2 regions of the Paenibacillus sp. W4I10 genome follow, and region 2 is predicted to be linked to the other one. Evidence: riboswitches for the same ligand, from Rfam matches in the RefSeq annotation. Region 2 holds a riboswitch; the other holds the start of a gene.
What was found. A riboswitch is a leader RNA that binds a small molecule or an ion and turns the genes downstream of it on or off. The one in region 2 is predicted to bind glycine.
Positions count from the first base shown of each region.

Region 1: another riboswitch for glycine. It lies ahead of gcvT (glycine cleavage system aminomethyltransferase GcvT); the one in region 2 lies ahead of sdaAB (L-serine ammonia-lyase, iron-sulfur-dependent subunit beta).

Region 1 is NZ_JAUSXX010000001.1:6,755,597-6,766,572, forward strand. It holds gene gcvPA (aminomethyl-transferring glycine dehydrogenase subunit GcvPA) at 93-1,448, opposite strand; gene gcvT (glycine cleavage system aminomethyltransferase GcvT) at 1,445-2,581, opposite strand; glycine riboswitch at 2,798-2,898, opposite strand; glycine riboswitch at 2,902-3,024, opposite strand; gene gcvH (glycine cleavage system protein GcvH) at 3,368-3,760, shown strand; gene QF049_RS30340 (PTS mannitol transporter subunit IIBC) at 4,182-5,636, shown strand; gene QF049_RS30345 (BglG family transcription antiterminator) at 5,675-7,777, shown strand; gene QF049_RS30350 (PTS mannitol transporter subunit IIA) at 7,774-8,208, shown strand; gene QF049_RS30355 (mannitol-1-phosphate 5-dehydrogenase) at 8,205-9,350, shown strand; gene QF049_RS30360 (cysteine-rich CWC family protein) at 9,412-9,669, opposite strand; gene QF049_RS30365 (endonuclease MutS2) at 9,809-10,976, opposite strand, start outside.
Region 2 is NZ_JAUSXX010000001.1:4,673,322-4,684,297, forward strand. It holds gene QF049_RS20910 (HAMP domain-containing sensor histidine kinase) at 1-210, opposite strand, end outside; gene QF049_RS20915 (response regulator transcription factor) at 255-938, opposite strand; gene QF049_RS20920 (alpha-glycosidase) at 1,167-2,927, shown strand; gene sdaAA (L-serine ammonia-lyase, iron-sulfur-dependent, subunit alpha) at 3,099-4,076, opposite strand; gene sdaAB (L-serine ammonia-lyase, iron-sulfur-dependent subunit beta) at 4,066-4,755, opposite strand; glycine riboswitch at 4,868-5,002, opposite strand; glycine riboswitch at 5,007-5,129, opposite strand; gene QF049_RS20935 (phosphotransferase enzyme family protein) at 5,478-6,494, opposite strand; gene pstB (phosphate ABC transporter ATP-binding protein PstB) at 6,689-7,444, opposite strand; gene pstA (phosphate ABC transporter permease PstA) at 7,457-8,344, opposite strand; gene pstC (phosphate ABC transporter permease subunit PstC) at 8,347-9,282, opposite strand; gene QF049_RS20955 (phosphate ABC transporter substrate-binding protein) at 9,398-10,324, opposite strand; gene QF049_RS20960 (PTS fructose transporter subunit IIABC) at 10,703-10,976, opposite strand, start outside.

The DNA.
Region 1 (10,976 bases), 2.1 Mb from region 2:
ATCCGTCTCAGGTTGAACCGAAGTGGAGACAGAGGTACCTGTTTCCAATTGTCCTTGTACCGATGTTGTCGTTGTCGTCGTCGTTTCCTGAGTCACAGCGATCCCTCCAATGCTCGTGCGAATTCGTCAATCTCTTCCTTAGTGCGCCGTTCGGTAACAGCAATCAGCATATGTCCGGCAAGCTCCGGATAATCACGTCCGAGTTCGTAACCACCAATAAAGCCTGCATCCAGCAATTTCAACTGAAGGGCATCCAAGTCGGTTCCTTCAGGAAGTTTAATAACAAACTCATTAAATGTTGGTGCATTAAAAGTAAGGCTAACTCCAGGAATTGCAGTTAATGTATTCAGGGTGTAATGACTCTTTTGCAAATTCAGATCCGCGACATCGATCATACCCTGTTTACCCATGATGGACATATACACAGATGCGCTGAGTGCAAGCAAAGCTTGGTTGGAACAGATGTTGGATGTCGCCTTTTCGCGGCGGATATGCTGTTCACGTGCTTGCAGTGTGAGTACAAATCCACGTTTTCCGTTGCGATCCTTGGTCTGGCCTACAATTCGGCCAGGAATTCGGCGCATATGAGGCTGGGATACGGCGAAATATCCGCATGTCGGGCCGCCGAGTGAAGCGGCGATGCCAAGGGGCTGCGCATCACCTACAACGATGTCGGCACCCAGCTTGCCTGGGGCTTCCAGCAGACCCAGCGATAGCGGGTTGGCACTTACAACGAGCAGGCCCTTGTGCGCATGCACGAGGTCGGCAGCCTGCTTCACATTTTCCACGGCACCAAAGAAGTTCGGACTCTGGATCATGACAGCAGCGGTATCGTCCGATATGGCGGCTTGCAAGGCATCCCAATCAGTGACGCCATCCTTATAACCTATCTCGACAATCTCCAGACGGAGTCCGTGCGCATATGCCTGCAATACCTGACGGGCTTCCGGATGAACGGTACGGGATACGATAAGCTGTTTGCGACGAGTTGCCGCTGCGGCCAGGTTTCCTGCTTCCGCAAAGGCAGTTGCACCGTCATACATACTGGCATTGGCTACAGCCATACCGGTTAATTCACAGATGTAGGATTGAAATTCGAAAATGGCCTGTAGTTCACCTTGGCTGATCTCAGGCTGATAAGGTGTGTAGGCAGTGTAGAACTCGGAACGGGAAATGACATGATTGATGACGGAAGGAACATGATGATCATATATACCTGCGCCGAGGAAGCTGGCGTGTGTTTCGAAATTGGCATTGGCACCAGCTTGTTTGGACATGTGCCGTGTCAGCGCATATTCATCAAGTTTGGAGGATACGGGCAGCTCGCCCTGATAACGAATCTCTTTTGGAATGTCCTGAAACAGTTCCTCCAGCGTATCCACACCGATGGTTGCGAGCATGGCATTCTGATCTTGCTCAGTCATGGGAATATAACGGTGCTTGCTCATGCTTGATCAGCTCCTTGAGTAGGTGTCTTTGACGTACGTGTCCGTTTATGAAAAGGGGTCTTCACGACCTCGGCTTTGAATTTCTTCCCTCGGATCTCAATCTCAAGCGGGGTTCCCAGCGCAGCGTAGTTGCTGTCGATGAGGGCAAGCCCCAGATTACGCTTCAATGTAGGTGATTGCGTGCCTGTTGTCACTTCACCAATCTGTACGCCTTCGGCGTAAATCGGATAGTGGGGGCGAGGAATACCGCGCTCCAGCACTTCGATGCCGACCAGTTTGCGGGCAGGCCCGTCATTTTTTTGCTGTAACAAGGCTTCGTGTCCGATAAAAGGTCCGGCATTCAGTTTCACAAACATACCAACGCCAGCTTCTAGCGGAGAGATCGTTGCCGATAATTCCTGCCCATACAGAGGCAGCTTGGCTTCAAAACGTAGCGTATCCCTTGCTCCAAGTCCAGCCGGAACCAGCCCGTGCTCTTCTCCAGCCTGCAATAATCCACTCCAGATCACAGTAGCCTGGTCCGCAGGTACATATAGTTCAAAGCCATCTTCACCGGTATAACCGGTACGGGACAACAGTAATTTTACTCCGCATACTTCAGCATACGGCACAAAACGAAACGGTTCAATCGAGCTTACATCCGTATCTGTAACTTTCCCGATAATGTCTACAGCCAGTGGACCTTGCAAGGCGAGCAGCGCCGTCTGCTCCGAATCGTTGGTCATGCTTACGCCGGGGATCAGGTGCTCTTGCAGCCATGCCCAATCCTTGTCGATGTTGGAGGCGTTAACCACGAGCATATAATGCTGATCTTCCAGCTTATACACGAGCAGATCGTCCACCACACCGCCATCTGGATAACACATCAGGGTGTACTGGGCTTGACCGGGAACCAGCGTGGTCACATCATTGGTCGTCATTTGTTGCAAAAAAACTTCAGCCTGCTCACCCTGTACTGTGAATTCGCCCATATGGGATACATCGAATAGTCCAGCACGCTCACGCACCGCTTCATGTTCTTTCTGAATTCCGCTAAATTGCACCGGAAGCTCCCAGCCTCCAAAATCAATGCACCGTACGCCTTCGTATTGCTGATATAGTGGGAAGAGTGGTGTTCTAAGCAAATCGGACATCAAATCACCTCGTCATGGACCGTCAACCGGCCGGAAATATAATCGTGGATCAATGAAGCAGGGTATTTTTAAATTTTTCAGCTAGATATTTTCATCACATAAGTATGGTAAGCAGCTAGGGCAGCGCCGTTCTACATCCTGTTTTTCGTTTTTTGGGAAAAAGGAAAAGGACAGGCCAAAGAATCGGCATGCCAAGTAGCACGCTGTATTCTAAGGCTCTGTCCCTTGTACCTGAGAGTTACCCCGCCGCGATGTGCAGCAGGTTTCCCCTTGGGTGATCATAACGCCCGCACAGGGCGAATAGATGCTCTCCAGAGTTGCGTCCCGTAAAAGTCCTTTTGCCTGAGAGATTCACCTCCGCTTATCGGTGGTTTACTCCTTCGGCGTTACCTCATGTACATCCCGAATCGGGTGTCACGGGTAATCTCTCCCTTTACATTCATCCGCGGGTATATCATGGTCCAATAAACACATTTACTCCTCTCATTAAAACGTGAATCCACTACCTATGTCAAGAACGATATCATAGATATTGATTTAAAACCGAATGTTTAATATAAATTTAATGTTATTGTTCGTGTATTTATAAAGAGTACGCTTACTATTCTAATATTCACCAGTATATGAAGAAAGAGTGTAATCCGGTTACAGGATTTAGAGGTGTTCAGCAAATAAATTGTGAGGTATCTTGACATTTGAATCAAAAATATCATACGCTATATTCTGGGAAAAAGGTTAAGGTCAAAGAACGCATGCACTCATTAATGAAAAGCGAGGCGGATATCGATGAGCGAATTGAAAAGTGATTTCCTGTACAGTGAAGAGCACGAATGGGTGCAAACCGTAGGGGAGGATACTGTACGTATTGGCATTACCGAGTTCGCGCAGCATCAGCTGGGTGACATCGTGTTTGTGGAATTGCCTGACCTTGAAACCAATGTAAAAGCAGAGGACAGCATTGGAACGATCGAATCGGTCAAAACGGTTTCGGACTTGTTCTCTCCCGTCACAGGTTCAATTATTGCAGTCAATGATTCGTTGCAGGACTCACCTGAACTTGTGAACAGCTCTCCTTACGAGGAAGGTTGGATGATTGAGATCCGTGTTGAGGGAGATCTGACAGCAGCATTGTCTACATTGATGAACGCAGACGCGTATCGTAAACATACGGAAGAATAGTATCAACGAACTTGTACTTATTAACATATATTTTATAACCAAAATGAAATGAGTTTCATATTTTTTTTGACCTGTGTAAGCCGGATGCTTGCACAGGTTTTTTGTGCTTTCCAAGAATGGTTTTGAATACGAATAGAGGCAGATTGGGGATGTAAATCACCTGATTGGACCAAGCTATAGGTTAGAAAATGATTCTCGATATGACAAAAGTCATAGGCAGGAAAAGCCTTGTGTATCAATGGGTTCAGCCATTATGCATTGATTGAAACGATTACATAACCTAATGTTGTCATCATTGTTCATGACGAAAGTACGCTTTCATTTCATTGAACAGGAGAGCATTCTCGCTTAGGATTACAGCAGGGGAGAAATGATACCCCTTTCATAAGTCATAATCACTTGATCCAAGGAGGATAATACAATGAGTAATTTGGACCAATCGTCCAATTCCAAAGGTGGGCTACGGGTAGGTGTGCAGCGTTTTGGCCGATTCCTGAGTGGTATGGTCATGCCGAATATGGGAGCGTTCATCGCCTGGGGATTAATAACGGCCATGTTCATTCCAACAGGCTGGTTCCCCAACGAGACACTAGCACAGCTAGTCGATCCGATGATCAAATATTTGCTGCCACTGTTAATTGGTTACACCGGGGGTACGATGGTGCATGGTCAGCGTGGTGGTGTGGTGGGTGCCATTATGACCATCGGGGTCATCGTGGGTAGTGATATCCCGATGTTCCTCGGTGCCATGATTGCCGGACCACTGGCAGCATGGATCATCAAAAAGTTCGATAAATCCATTGAAGGTAAAATTAGAGCCGGATTTGAAATGTTGGTTAACAACTTCTCAGCCGGTATTATTGGCGGGATCTTGGGGATTATTGCTCTACTGGGCATCGGGCCTGCTGTAGAAGCGATTAGCAAAGTATTGTCCGCCGGGGTACAAGGTCTGATGAATCTGGGCTTGCTACCGCTGGTCAACCTAATTATTGAACCAGGTAAAGTATTGTTCCTGAACAATGCAATCAACCACGGGATTCTGACACCGATTGCAACAGATCAAGCAAGAGAATTAGGGCAATCCGTATTATACATGCTTGAATCGAACCCGGGTCCGGGACTTGGTATCTTGCTTGCTTACTGCTTCTTTGGACGCGGAATGGCCAAATCTTCTGCACCAGGTGCGGTTATCATTCATTTCTTCGGGGGAATTCATGAGATCTACTTCCCTTACATTCTGATGAGACCGATTCTGATTCTTGCTGCAATCGCGGGTGGCGTCGCAGGTACATTAACATTCATGCTAACCGGAGCAGGACTTGTTTCGGCACCATCACCGGGTAGTATTATCGCGTATTTCCTCTTAACACCAAAAGGTGGATACCTGCCGATGCTCGCAGGGGTGCTTGTAGCAGCAGTCGTTTCCTTCCTGGTTGCAGCAGTGTTGCTGAAAACGGGTAAACAAAAGGACGAAGATCTGGAGTCCGCATCCAGTCGGATGAAAGACATGAAGGGTCAAGGAACCGTGCCAAATGCTGGCATTACGGCTAATCATCGTGAAGCAGGCAGAGCCGCAGATATGACTCCTTCTACAGTGAAAACAGATGTGAAGAAGATTGTCTTCTCCTGTGATGCAGGTATGGGGTCGAGTGCCATGGGTGCATCCATTCTACGCAAGAAGATGAAGGCAGAGGGGATTGACGTTACTGTGACCAATACGGCGATCAGTGATATTCCGCCGGATGCAGATGTGGTGATCACACAACAAACATTAACCGATCGTGCTCGCTCCGTTGCGCCGAACGCAGAACATATATCCATCGACAACTTCCTAAAAAGCCCGGAATACGATGCGCTCGTTGAACGTCTAAAGTAATTGCCCGCATTCGTTTTCCCTGAGCCGGAGGCTGAGATATGAGTATTACCAAAAGACAACGTGAAATCGTGGAGTTTCTGCTGGAGCATCCACATGAAGTCACTGCCGGCGAAATCGCCGTTGAAGTAAAGGTCAGTACCAGAACAGTTCACCGGGAGCTGCAAATGATTGAACAATGGCTTGAACCTTTGGGCATGAGGCTGGAAAAAAAATCGGGAACCGGTATTCGAATCGATGCCAGTTCCGATGATCTGGCTGTATTGCGCCAGCAACTAGAGGGTAAAGAATATGTAGAGTTTACGCCAGAAGAGCGTAAGCTCTTCATGCTTTGCATCCTGCTGGATGAACCGGAGCCTGTAAAGTTACTCGCCTTGGCTTCGGATCTTAAAGTGACCGTATCCACCGTAACCACTGATCTGGACGATCTGGAGTCACGGATTCGTCAGGCGGGACTAAAGCTGGTTCGTAGACGTGGATATGGCGTCAAGATTAACGGAAGTGAGACGATTCATCGCACAGCCATAGCTGCACTTGCTCTGGAATTTCTGGATGAGTCCGACCTGTTCGGAAGACAACCTGAACAAGGGGGCTCCATCGTAAACCAAAAATTGCTGGATATGATCGGACATGATGATGTGCTTACGATCGAAAATGCGTTATGGCAACCAGACATCGAATGGCTGGAGAACATCCCGGAACGGCAATACATGAAGCTGCTTATTCAATTATCCGTCGCGGTTGTACGTATTCGTAAAGGCATTGGCATTGGCCGCATACCTCCCCTGGAGAACAAGGGAGATGAAGTCGCAGAGCAGGATGAGATGAAGGTTCCACCTTATATGGCATCCCGCTTGTGTGGTGTGTTATCCACCCAGCTGGGGCTGACATTCTCCCAAGATGAGCAAGCTTATTTTCATAGACTATTAGTTGAGACAGAGCAGCGAATTCACTCTTCGAGGCTGTTGCCAATAGACGACTTGATTTTACTGGACAGGGTACATTCTCTGATTGATCAGATGCAAGCTAGAACGCATTATGCCTTTCATGAGGATCGTTTACTTCGTGAAGGTCTGCTTGGTCATATGCAACCTGTCATGGAGCGAATTGAAGGGCAACAGATGATTCGTAATCCGTTACTGCAGCAGATTCGCAAGGATTATGATTCCCTCTTCGAAGAGGTCAAACAATCCGTGCATCAAGCTTGGCCAGGTACAGACGTTCCGGATGAGGAAATTGGTTTCCTGGTTATGCATTTTGGGGCTTCCATCGAGAGGTTACGTGCATTGAAACGGGAGATCCGGGCGATCATCGTGTGTACAAGCGGAATTGGATCATCACGCATGCTTTCCAGCCGATTGTCCAAGGAGATTCCCGAGATTCGGATCATGGATAGTGTGTCCTGGTATGAAGCTGCCCGGATACCTACAGATCAATATGATCTGGTCTTATCCACTGTTGATCTCCCAATGGATGAGCATCAGTATTACAAAGTGAGTCCCCTGCTTACGGCAGAAGAGAGCGAACGTCTGCGTCATTTTATTAGGACAACAACGTTACAACGACAGCATCACAAGCCGCGGGAGACAGAGGTTCAGACAACAAGTCGTTACTCGGACCCTGATGGAATGGAAGCTATTTTAGTTGAAATCGTCCGAATTATTGGCAAGTTTCAGGTCTACCCGCTGGATAATCAGGATATCGGATTCTATAAAACGGTGTATGCGATGTGCAACGTACTCCATGGATCTGGTGTGTTGAAGGAACCGGAGGAGGTCGCGAAACGGTTGGAGGCACGTGAGGCAGTGGGGAGTCAGAAGATTCCCGGTACAAGACTTGCGCTGTTTCATACACGCAGTGAGGGGATCTACAGGCCGTCCATCAGCTTGTTTCAGCTCACTGAGCCACTCCTTCGTACGCCGGATGATCCGGCAGGAGTTACCCATGTCCTCTTGATGCTCGGTCCTAGAGAATTATCCAAGGAAAGCCTGGAGGTTCTCAGTGAGATCAGCGCACTGTTATTACAGGAAGAAATGATTACATTGCTGGAAAAGGGAATCAGGGATGAACTCATTCATTACCTGTCCCAGGAACTTGTTGGATTTTATCGCAGTAAAACCGAAATTGGAGGTCAACCATTATGAGTATGTTAACAACAGATAAAGTCATCATGAATGCGACGGCTCAGGACAAATACGAAGCGATTCGTATGGCAGGGCAGATTCTGAAGGATGCGGGACATATTACCGCTGATTACATTGAGAAGATGATTGAACGAGAAGAGATTGTCTCGACCTATGTAGGGAACGGACTTGCGATCCCTCATGGTACGAAGGAATCCAAAGCTTTCATTTTATCCACAGGTATCTCTGTCATTCAGTATCCACAGGGTGTTGATTTTGGCGAAGAAAAGGCTTATATGGTCATTGGTATCGCGGCTCAAGGCGGGGAGCATATGGAAATCTTGACTAGCATCGCGGTGATCTGTGCTGAGGATGAGAATATGGAGGCCCTGCGTCTGGCGAAAACAGCCGAAGAAGTAATCGCTATTCTGGAAAGTGAAATGGAGCTATGAGGGCCCTACACTTTGGCGCAGGTAACATTGGACGCGGATTTATCGGCTTGATTCTGTCCCGCGCAGGGTATGAGGTGGTTTTCTCCGACGTGAATCAGACCCTGGTAACCGCTCTTCAGCAACGGGGGCAATATACGGTGGAACTGGCTAACGAGAGCAAGGATCAGGAGACCGTCACAGGCGTAAATGCAATCGATGGAACCCAACTGGAGACGGTTGCCCAAACCGTTGTGGAAGCTGATCTGATTACAACCGCAGTGGGTGTGGGTGTGCTGAAACATATTGCACCAGGGATTGCAAAGGGACTCGAGAAAAGACTGAATTCCGGTCCTGCTCAAAACCCGCTTCACATTATCGCTTGCGAGAACGCCATTGGAGCCAGTACACAATTGAAAGAGCATGTGTATGCTCTGCTCAATAAAGAAGTACGTTCCCTTGCAGATCAGTTTGTCTATTTTCCAGACTCGGCCGTAGACCGGATTGTGCCTATTCAGCATCATGAAGACCCGTTGCATGTACAGGTGGAGCCTTTTTACGAGTGGGTGGTGGATCGTTCCCAGATGGCTCCTGCATTCAAACCGGTTGAGGGCATTGTATATGTCGATGATCTGGAGCCGTATATCGAACGGAAGCTGTTCACGGTTAATACAGGACACTGCGTTGCAGCATATATCGGTAATGTGCACGGGTATGACACGATTCAGAAGGCTATTGCCGACGAGAAGGTGAAATCGATTGTCTACGGTGCTTTGCAGGAAACTGGAAAAGTTCTGGTGAAGCGCTTTGGATTTAATCCTGACGAGCATGAGCAGTATATTGTCAAAATATTGGGACGGTTTGTCAACCCGTATCTTACCGATGAGGTTACTCGTGTTGGTCGTTCCCCGCTGCGCAAGTTGTCTCCGAATGATCGTCTGGTTCGCCCGGCCCTTCAGGCATATGCGGATGGAACTGATACGACTTATCTGGCTATGGGTATGGCAGCAGCCTGCAAGTTCGATGTCTCCGATGATCCGGAAGCAGTTGAACTGCAGAACATGATCCGCGAGAAGGGAATTACAGCAACCCTCCACCATTATACGTCCATGGATGAGCATCATCCGGTGCTTGAACAGGCTGTTGCCCAGTATAACCAAATGTAAGAACAGTGGTAGCCAGCTAACAGTATAGATGAGACATAATGGAAGAAGAGCCATACAGTTGTTAACTGTGTGGCTCTTCTTTTTGTTGGAGTTTATCGGCATAGTCATCCAAACAGCGTTGACATATGCACGATTTTCGGCGCTGCTCTGGCGGAATGCGGTCAAACACACCCTCGGGGAAAGTAGCCCGGTTACACCAGCATTCCGAATGAGGATGTCCTGCGGCATAGGAACAGCGATTAGCTTCCCCGCATAATGGGCAGACAAGAACATCGATATGGATGTGCTCTTGATCGTCTTGTTCTGCTTCTGCAGACATACAGTTCTTCCCTCCCTGTGGAATAGCTACGAGCTGAAGTTAAACATACTGGTCCCAGTATAACAGAAATGTGCCGGTGATTATGGATTTCACTCTGTATATATGACTTCCAGTTCACCACATCTGTTTCTCCCATCGACTATTCTTCAGACGGTAATTCGATCTGTAGGCCTTCCACATGTTTGCGTCCCATCAACTTACGTTTCTTTCGATTTTCCTTTGTTTCTAGCACAATGTCCAAGTCATAATCGTCACCCGGATAAAGCTCATTGGCAGATATATGCAGGGTCAGGCGTTTCTTATGGATTTTTACTTTGCGTCCACGTAACATGACCCCGATATTTCCACGACTATCCTCCACATCACAGACGATGCCCGACTGATTAAGATAGGCTGCATATACCCGATCTCCTTTGCGAAAAGTTTTGGCAGGAGCAGGAGAATCCGACTCTCTGGTTGTTGTCTTTTTGTGGAGAGCGATTGAATTCTTTGAATGCTTCGACTGGTTCTTCCTGGATAACTCTACTGGGTCGTCTGCTTTTGTAACGGAACGCTCAGGCGTCATGGTCGGAGTTTCCAAAGGAGGTGACGTGAACACCAATGTACGATCTCTCGAAATACTTTGATCCGACAGGGACTTGGATCGCTCGATAATTCGCTGTGGCATGCCCAGCTTTAATGCGATGGAATAAGCATAGCTCTCACCAGCTTCTCCGATACGCAATCGATACAGCGGCTGGAGAGAAACAGTGTCAAATTCCATACGAGCATTTTCGAATCCTGGCGTGGCCGCAGCAAAATGTTTGATTTCACCAAAATGCGTTGTCGCCACAACGGTTGCTCCGCGGCTGTGCAGTTCCTCCAGCATGGCGATGGACAGTCCGACACCTTCACCGGGATCTGTGCCGGAGGCCATCTCATCAATGAGCACCAGAGTTGACGTATTGGCCTGTTCCAGGATGCCAATCATATTGCGAATATGTGCAGAGAATGTACTGAGCGCCTGTTCCAAACTCTGCCCGTCACCAATATCAACTGCTACCTCGGTATAAACAGCCATCTCGCCACCTTCCTCCACCGGAATAAGCAAACCCGATTGCATCATCAGGGTGAGCAAACCTAGCGTTTTGAGTGTGACCGTTTTACCACCGGTATTCGGGCCGGTAATAATGAGCGACGAGTACGTTCTGCCGATGGCAAAATCAAGTGGAACCATGGATGAACCCATGAAGGGATGACGTGCACGTTGAAGGCTGATGTGGCCCTGTGTATTGACTCGAACGGTACGTCCGTCCATGGTGGCCGCA
Region 2 (10,976 bases):
CCGCGACCAGAGTTTACTAATCCGGGTAACGTCACCATAAGGTGCTGCTTGATTCGTATTCGTATTATTCACTACGACAATATATATAACGGATATGATCGGAAGCACAACGGGCACAAATAATACAGCCGCCAAGATCAGGATAATGTATCTGGACATCAAGGACCGCCCAAAGCGAAGCTTGCGCCGCCCGGATTGCTTTTGATCCATGCTTCGTTCTCCCTTCATGATCTTCCGTTCCCTGAACCACCGGATCATGGCTTCTTCACACGATATCCCACACCACGGACCGTCTGAATAACTACAGGATTAGCCGGATCAAGCTCCAGCTTTTCGCGCAGATGCCGAATATGTACCATTAAAGTTTTGTCCCCATCCAGATAGGGCTCGTTCCAGACGGCTTCATAGATCTGCTCTTTGGTTCGAATCATGCCCATATGTCTTAGCAGGTAGGCGAAGATGTGGAACTGTTTTCCCGATAAAATAATCTCATCTCCCGTCTCCTCATTGACGATCCGGTTGTCCTTCTCATAGATGGAGAGATGATCCAGCTTCAGGGCAGCATCCGTGGATACCGCTGTTCCTGCCTTACGCAGTTGTACTTCAATCCGGGCAGCCAGTTCATCGGGGTGAAATGGTTTGGTCACATAGTCATCGGCAAAATCGAGACCATGCAACTTGTCGTCAATGGACGTTCTGGCCGAGAGCATGACAATGGGCACGGCGGGATGTTCTTTTTTCAGTCGCTGACCCACCGTAAATCCATCCAACCCGGGCAGCATGACATCCAGAATAATGAGTGAGCAACCGACAGCAGCCTCCGCTGCACCTTCACCACTGCCGAGCCATACCACCTCATAACCGCGCTCCTCCAGATCGGCTCTGACCCAAGTTGCAATTTCCGTATCATCTTCAATATATAACAGTTTGGTTTTCATTCGAATATTCGTTTCCTTTCTGCCCCCATTGGGTTAATGATATATCTGAGCATCATCCTGATAAAAGCTGTCTATAACAGATGGATTCATATCTTGTTGAAACCATATTGAATTCCTTTACGTTACCACACATTCTAATTATAGCTTATCCATTAACGTGGGGAATGTTATATCAATCAAATCTACCAAGTACATATTATACCTACACCTGACGGGAGGAAATTCATTATGCTGCTGGAAGCCATCTATCATCAACCGAAACGAAACTGGGCCTATGCCTATGACCAAGATACAATCCATCTGCGTTTGCGTGCCAAAAAGAATGATCTGACTGAGGTACATGCCCTGACCGGAGACAAATATGCGTGGGATGCAACCAAAGCGCTGGTTCCCTTAACGAAGTTCACCTCTGACTCCATGTTCGATTATTACGAAGGTGAAGTGAAGCCTCCTTACCATCGGCTGAAGTACTCTTTTCTATTAAAAGACGGAGACGAGCAGATCTGGATGACCGAGACGGGCTTCCAGGAAGAAGAGCCGGACGATCCAGGCCGCATGTTCCAATTCCCCTACATACATGCCGGGGCCGTATTCACACCCCCTGAATGGGTGAAAGATGCGGTATTCTATCAGATTTTCCCTGAACGATTCGCGAACGGCAACCCGGATATTAGTCCAGAAAAAGTGGAACCGTGGGGTGGCGAGCCGACACCTTTCAATTTCTTCGGCGGTGACCTTCAGGGCGTAATCGACCATCTGGATTACATCAGCGATCTGGGCATTAATGCGATCTACTTCACACCCATTTTTGAAGCCACCACCAATCACAAATACGATACTGAAGACTACCTGCGGGTAGACCGGCACTTTGGTGACGCAGATACCGTGAAACGACTGGTCGAGCTGTGCCATGCACGTGGAATTCGCGTACTTCTGGATGCTGTGTTCAACCATTCCGGGAAGACGTTTGCGCCGTTTGTGGATGTGCAGAAGAACGGAGAACAATCCAAATACAAGGACTGGTTCCATGTACACGAATACCCGCTGGACGTGAAGGACGGCATTCCTACGTATGAGACCTTCGGATTCGAAGCGCACATGCCAAAGCTCAATACGGAGAATGCCGAGGTTAAGGCCTATCTGCTGGAGGTTGCTGAGTACTGGATCAAGGAAGTGGGTGCGGACGGATGGCGGCTGGATGTGGCAGACGAAGTGGACGATGCATTCTGGCGTGATTTCCGCCGTGTGGTCAAAGCCGCTAATCCGGATGCCTACATTCTGGGCGAAGTATGGAACGAGTCTTCCTCTTGGCTGCAAGGCGACCAGTTCGATGCGTCCATGAACTATCCGTTTACCGATGCCGTGAATGCTTTCTTTGTGAAAAATACAATGCACGCCGAACAGTTCGCAAACTCCATCGGGCGACAGTTGTCCCGTTATCCGCTTCAGGCCAGCGAAGTGGCGTTTAATTTGCTGGACAGTCACGATACCCCACGACTGCTCACGCTGTGTGAAGGAGACCAGCGCAAGATGAAGCTGGCTGCATTATTCCAGTTCAGTTACTTGGGCGCTCCGTGCATCTATTACGGAGACGAGATTGGAATGGACGGCGAGCATGATCCGGGATGCCGGAAATGCATGGAATGGGATGAAGCGAAGCAGGACCGTGAGTTGCTCGACTTTTATCAAAAACTGATCTCCCTGCGTCATGCTCATCCTGCCCTCCGTGCAGAAGGCACTGTTCGTTTCCTGCAGGCTCGTACCGATGGCAGTCAACTGGTATTTGAGCGGCAAAATGAGGAGGAACGCATTCTGGTTCTATTCAATCGATCCGAAGAGACGGCTATTGTCGAGCTGGAGGCTGGTGACGAGGATTGGACCGAGCTATTTGGTGGAAACCATCGTACCGCCAAGGATGACGGCGTGCTTGCCATTGAATTGCCCGCGTATGGATATGCCGTACTGAGTACGTCTGTGAGCAAGGATTAGATCAGATTACACATACATCTGAAGTCACATATTAGTAGCCCAGCTTCGCTTCATTTGACAGTATAAAACAAGCGTCCTGCAGAACCTGGATTCAGGTTCGCAGACGCTTGTTTTGTAACGCTGTTATACATCATAATGTCACTGATGATATCCCGGTAGTCCCAGTTCAGCTTAAACCTTAGGGTCTGTGTCCATTTGAGCACTGTCCGCCCCACTTGTAGTGGTGTCAGAATCCGCTGTCTTCGACTCCATCTCCGGCTCTGCACGCTTGGCCTTCGGTTTTGCCAGCTTCTGCATCATTTTGCGGCCGGTTGGCGTCTGGGCCAACCCGCCCTGGGCTGTCTCCCGGTGACGGCTCGGCATCGCACTGCCTACTTCCAGCATAACGTCGATGACTTCATCTGAAGGAATAGCACTACGCACTCCGGCCAGGGCCATATCAGCCGCAGCTAGCGCCGTAACTGCACCCAGTCCGTTACGGACGATGCATGGAATCTCAACGAGGCCTGCGACCGGATCACAGATAAGGCCCAGTGTATTTTTTAACGCCAAGCCTACGGCATGAACGACCTGTTCCGGTGTACCTCCACGCAGTTCAACCATGGCACCCGCAGCCATGCCGATCGCGGAACCCACTTCCGCCTGACAGCCACCTTCCGCACCGGAGATAAATGAATTGTTGGCAATAACATAACCGATCGCTCCCGCGCAGAACAACCCATTCACCAAATGTTCGTCCGTCCAGCCAAATCGCTCCTGTGAGCTAATAAAAACACCGGGGATGATGCCGCAGGAACCGGCTGTTGGTGTTGCCACAATCCGGCCCATGGAGGCATTTACTTCAGATACACACAGGGCATACGCCATGGCAAGTGCGGAAGCATCTCCCGAGCAAGTTTCACCCTTGCGAATGTACTCTGCCATTCTTTTACCGTCTCCACCCGTTAATCCACTGCGTGAAGTGGTATCTTCCGTTAACCCTTTACGTACCGCTTCCTTCATCACCTGATAATATTCAGACATCTGCTTCACAACATCCGCTTCCGGTGTATTGGTCTCCTGAACCTGCTCCTCGATCATCAGTTGAGCAATCGTTTTGGATTCCGCTGTACAGATCGTATTCAGTTCGTGTAAATGTTTAAATCGCATCCGAATCAACTCCTCTCTTCAAATCGATGACACGAATGTCCAGTACATGATCCAGCTCCTTTAGACGCTTGAGCATATCAGGATTAGGCGCACCATCCATTTCCATCGCGGTAAGCGCTTCGCCATCACGGGCTTTCCGATCCACCTGCATATACCCGATGTTAACCCCGGATGAACTGATCGTGGACGTTACCGAGGCAAGCACCCCTGCTTTGTCCGCATGCCGCAGCACGAGTGTCGGAAACTCACCACTAATCTGAACACGAAAATCATTCATCGCATGCACCGATACACTACCACCACCAATAGAAGCACCAATTAAGGAACAGGTACGCCCTTCATGCCACAACTCAATTTTGACCGTATTCGGATGAGGAGCAGGCAGGCCACTTGTGTAAAACTCAACCTCCATGCCCGCTTCCTCTGCGTATTGCTCTGCATCCGGGATACGCGGATCGTCTGTGACATAATCCAGCAGACCGCCGATCAGTGCCAGATCTGTTCCGTGCCCCTGATACGTATCAGCAAATGAACCGTATAGTGTCAACCGGGCACGTTCGGGCGTACAACCTAGCCACTGACGAGCGATTCTTCCGAGCCTTGCTGCTCCAGCTGTATGTGAACTTGAAGGCCCCGTCATCGACGGACCAATAATTGAGAAAACATCTTTAAATCGCACCTTGTAACCCTCCAATTGTGTTCGTCATTTCCATCCAGATCCCATGCCATAATGTTCCTTTATTACTGAATGATGACATCAAAAAAGGACAGAAGAAGGCCTCAGGCCCTCTCTCTGTCCTCGATACCTGAGAGTTTCACGATCAGCAGTGTCTCACGACAAGGTGCATTGCCTGCGATTACAGACAAGTCACCGGACTAACTGATCATATACCCCTTGGGTGGCGCAATTCGCGCACTCTCCAGAGTTGCGTCCAACGATGGTACATTTACCTGAGAGATTAACCACTGGGCCGGGTGCGCAGCAGCTTGCTCCTTCGGTGCCTGAACACTAGCCATTGCTCGGCTAACCCAGGTCTCTCCCGCTCGTTATCATCCGCTGTATGGAACCATTCTGAGCGTATGTCAGAACAGTAATGGAAATCGTTCATTTCTTCTTCATTAAGATTAATCGACCGGAAGATCAGTGTCAACAAACTTAACGATTTCTTTGGATGTATTTCCTTCATTTTCGATTGAACCGATGAAAACCAGAATATTTTGTCAGCTTTCATCACATTAATACGATAAAAGGATATTTTAAACATATTATTTCATTTTCCTTCAATCAAAGATGTGCTTACTACTATTTATGATATTGTCCACGAAACTGTTCGGGTATTCAGGCAACCATAATATTTGAACCACACTGTTCGTAGCCCTTCCGGATCTGCACACCCTAATTCACAGTTCGTAGAAGATACTCTCGTTCTGTACATAGGGTCTGCAATACTTGCTGCATAACTTCGGCATACGGTCTTTCATCCATTCGTGTCTCGACTCATTCGCCATCTGAAAGGCATAATAACCCAGTGTAAAGATCAACATGAATCCTTCCATTAATCGGATATCACGATCCGTCAGTGGCGCGATCTGTTTGGTATAAGCTGATAAGAATATGTCACGTTCCTCCCGATTGAACATAAGCGCTGCCCCTCCGGCATCGAAAAGATAATAACCATAACCGTGTAGGCAAAAATCAATCATGGACATCCCCTGATCCGTTATCAGCAGATTGTTGCGAGTAATATCCCCATGAATGATCCCCCATGTCCCTGCGTGCTGCGGGTATGTTTCTAGCTGCTCATTAATGTTCTCAAACGTCTCACGAAGCAGATCGAAGTCTTCCGTTGTAAAAATCCCCAGTCGGACGCTTTCCTCTAGCTGCCCTAGCATGACCAAGTTCTCATGAATGTTGCCATATGCCGGCCGCACCTTTGTTTGATCTGTCTGATTCTGCTCACGCCCATATTGATGAAGCATCTGCAGTTGTGCCCCAAGATCATAGATCTGTTCTGTTGTCAGGCGTTCTCCCTGCTGGATGTCCCTTCCCTCAATCCACTCCAGAACTGTACAGCAGATCTCTTTACCTGCTTCACTTGTCCATAACGTGACCCAATCTCCTGATACATTGCGTACCGGATGCTGTACGCGTAATGCTGTCGTTGCATTTAACTCATGAAGCAGGTTCATCTCTGCCTCCAGCGCAGGAGGTGTATGCTGAATGCCTGTCATACTTGCATATGCGGCTTGATGGATACGTAGCAGATACTTCTGCCCGCTTGCTTCATCAACGACATGATACGTCAGATTCTCATTATGACGAATATATGAAACGACAGGTTTCTCAATAGTGTAGTTCTGTATAATCTGAGCTGCCATATGGTCGTAAGACATCTGATCCGTAGTGATTATCAACATCTCCTTCAAAGTAATGTAAACGTTCTCTTAATACTAAATATCGTAGCATGATTGCTTTGCATACAGCAAATTCTTCCAAAATGGAATTTAAAAAGCACAACCCCCGAACAACCGTCCAGGCATTGTGCTTTCTTTTGTCTCTATTATTTCTTAATCTCTCTGTCTACTGCTCTATGTTACACTCCATGATCCAATTAACCAAAACGACCCATAATGTATTCTTGCGTCAGACGATTGTCCGGGTTCGTGAAAATATGCTCCGTATCCCCGTGCTCAATCATGCTTCCCAGATAGAAATAAGCTGTATAATCCGAGATGCGTGCCGCCTGCTGCATGTTATGGGTAACAATAACAATCCGCAGCTCCTTCTTGAGCTCGGTAATCAATTCTTCAACTTTACCCGTGGATACCGGGTCAAGTGCAGATGCAGGCTCATCGAGCAGCAGAATCTGCGGATCAACAGACAGGGCGCGGGCGATACATAAACGCTGCTGTTGTCCACCTGAGAGAGACAGAGCTGACTCATGCAGTCTGTCTTTCACTTCGTCCCAGAGCGCAGCACGGCGCAAGCTTTTTTCCACAATCTCATCCAGTGCCTTCTTACTCTTCGTACCACGGTAGCGGGGGCCAAACGCGATATTATTGTAGATGGACTTGTGAAAAGGATTTGGTTTCTGCCACACCATGCCAATCTTCTGGCGAAGCTTGATTACATCGGTTCCAGGCTCATTCAGATCGTTACCGTCCATCCAGATATGTCCCTCTGTGCGGGAACCGGCGATCTCGTCGTTCATTCGGTTAAGCGACCGGAGGAACGTGGATTTACCGCAGCCAGACGGTCCGATGAGCGCCGTTACGCTCGCTTCGGGAAATGTGAGACTGATCTGCTTGACCGCCTGAAAATGTCCATAATATATGCTTAACTGTTCCGTACCAAAAGGTATGGCCATGTTGGTTCCTCCTTATTTCGAAGCTGTCATGCGGCGGAATACAACCCGACCGATCCAGCGCGCACTTAGATTGAACGCCAGCACGAGAATGACAAGCACAGCTGATGCACCTGCTGCCACCTCTTTGGAATCTGGCCCAATGCCTTCACTGTTCACTTTCCAGATATGGACAGCAAGTGTCTCTGCCGGACGGAACGGATTAAGCGGTGATCTTGGACTCGTCGGATTCCAATCTGTAAAGTCCAGTGGTGGACTACTCATACCTGCGGTGAACATCAACGCTGCCGCCTCACCAAAGATCCGGCCCGATGCCAGAATCGTACCCGTAATCAAACTCGGCAATGCCACAGGCAGCAGAATGGAAGTGATAATCTTCCACTTGGACAGTCCAAGTGCAAGACCCGCTTCCTTCTGTTCCTTCGGAACAGCCCGGAAGGCCTGCTCCGTTGTCCGTACCATCAGTGGCAAGTTAAAGATCGCCAGAGCCAAGGCACCCGAGATCAGGGAGAAACCAAGACCAAATTGATTTACAAGCAATAAGAGACCAAACAAACCGATAACGATGGAAGGGAATGATGACAACACTTCTACGACCAGACGAATGAAGCTGGTGATCTTGCCTGGTTTGGCGTATTCAGCCATGTAAATTCCACCGCCCCATCCGAGTGGGATGGTCACAATCAATGTCAGGACAAGCAAGAATACGGAGTTAAAGAGCTGTGGACCAATCCCGCCGCCACCCTTAAGCAACTGGGGTGCACTCGTCAGGAAGTTCCAGCTAATATGTCCAATTCCTCTATACATGATGAAGCCAAGCAGACCGAGCAATATAATAACAATGAACAGGGCCAATACAACGATAACGGATGTTGCAATTTTATCTACCGTCTTTGCCTTCATTTTCATACCCGGTTCCTCCTTTCAAGCAGGCGAACCAGAATGACGAAGACAAATGTCATCACCAACAGGACAAGCGCCATACTCCACAGTGCATTGTTATGAACAGACCCCATCGTGGTGTTACCCATGCTGAGTGTAATTACACTTGTTAATGTTGAAGCCGATTCGAGCAAGGATGTTGGAACATGCGGTGCATTACCGATAACCATCTGCACAGCAAGGGCCTCACCAAAAGCACGAGCCATACCCAAAACGACACCTGTCAACAAAGCTGGCAAAGTCGTAGGAATGATGACACGGTAGATGGTTTGCCATCGAGTGGCACCCAGTGCGTACGAGGATTCACGCAATCCTTTTGGCAAAGCAGACAACGCATCTGCCATAATACTTGTTACCGTAGGAAGAATCATTACCGCCAGAACAAGACATCCGGCTGCAATCCCGACGCCTGTTCCACCAAAGATACTGCGCAGCAAAGGTACGATGACACTCAGACCGATAAATCCGTACACAACAGACGGAATTCCAGATAAGAGCTCAATGGCCGGTTGCAATATCTTTTTCCCTTTACCCGGTACAATCTCTGTCATGAAGAGTGCTGCACACAGGCCAAGTGGACTAGCGATCAATGCTGCAAGCAAGGTTGTAATGAAAGAACCTGTAATGAACGGTAATGCCCCGTAGAACGCAGGTTCTCCGGTTGGATTCCACGTCTTTCCACCAAGGAATTCGCTTATGCTTATTCCGTTTTGGAAAAATGTGGACAGTCCCTTGGACGCTACAAAATAAACAATGGAAAACATGACAACGATCAGGAAAACGACACAAATCGACGTATAGATCCGTCCCGTCCACTCTTCCCAATAATGTTTCTCTTTTAAGGGCCGGCGCGGTTTCAACTTGTTATTCATTACCGTTCCCCCTTCGGTCTGTTCCATAACAACCATCCTTCTATAGTAGAATTAATGCAAAATATGGGATTATTTCAGAGCAAACCGCGTAAAGAGGCGGGACCTAAGTCCGCCTCTTTCGCTGTATGCGCAAGTTCAAAGATTATTGAACCACATTACCTGCTGCATCGCGTTTTACTTTCATACCTGACATTGGAATGTATCCAAGTTCTGTCACGTCGTTTTGTTGAATTTCGTCACTCAGGATGTAGTCCAGGAAAGCTTTTGTTGCTGCATCCGGCTCACCTTTTGTGTACATGTGCTCGTAAGCCCACACTGGATACGTTCCTGCTTCCACGTTCTCAACTGTTGCTTCTACACCTTCGTACTTCAATACTTGCAAGCTATCATCCAAGTAAGACAGGGCGAGGTAACCAATAGCACCTGGCGTTTCAGCTACCAATTTTTTTACGTTACCAGAAGAATCTTCTTGAATCGAACCTTGGATATCATCCATTTTTGCACCCAATGCATACTTCTCGAAAGTTGCACGAGTACCGGAACTACTTGGACGGTTTACAATAACAATTGCTTTATCCGCGCCACCAACGTCTTTCCAGTTCTTCACTTTACCGGAGAAAATGTCAACCAGTTGTTGCTTAGTCAAATCTTCTACACCTGCATCTTTGTTGCTAACTGGAGCCATAGCTACTACGGCTACTTGATGGTCAACCAGTTCTTTTACTTTGGCTTCGTCCTCCAGCTTCTCTTCTGCAAATACATCAGAGTTACCGATTGTAGCTTGTCCGTCAGATACTTGCGTCAAGCCAGTACCACTACCGCCACCTTGAACTTGAACCGTTACGTTCTTATATTCATCAACTGCCATAAATTTCTGTCCAGCTTGTTCTACCAGAGGTAACAATGCTGTTGATCCGACTGCCAGAATGTTACCGCTAAGCTCAGCAGCAGCTTCCCCTGATCCATTGCTTGCAGCACCCTCTGTACCCGCGTCATTTTTCGATCCGCATGCAGCGAGCACCAGTACGAACGTTAAGGTCATCAAAATAAACGGCAACTTTTTAAACATGTTTTGTTTTCCTCCCCCAATGTAGTGATGGCGTTTTGTGAATTTGTTTGTTCACCATCAACTCTTTACTCATTGTAGTTTCGGTATGTCATCTTAAAATCAGTGTTTTGTAAACGCAATGTTAAAAATATCGGCTGTATATTGAAATTTATCTGAGAGAAATTGCGTTGAAGTGATCGCTTCGGGAACGGACGTTGTTTCAATCGCTGGTTGGATCTCAGGCATTTCAATCTCTGCCTGGAAGAAAGCAAAAAAGGCCAGCCCTATAAAAGGCTGGCCTTGTGTAAATACTTAATGTAGATATTAAATCAATCGGTTATATAGAACAAACAAAAAACTGCCTCACAGCCAGTGCATGGCACCAACTGGTTAGAGAATTTATGCAGATTTCATAGTTGTTAAGGCTTTTTTATCTGACGGGTCGCTTGAATTACTTTTTGGTTGATATACAGGTTTCTTTAACAATCCAATCATACAAGCTGTAATGATGGAACCAACTAAAATACAGACAATATACAGTAATGGATTACTTGCCGCAATGGGAATAACAAAGATTCCACCGTGAGGAGCTTGTAACGAAATACCTAGAGCCATGCACATTCCTCCACCAATCGCTGCACCTACAATATTGGATGGAATAACTCGCAAAGGA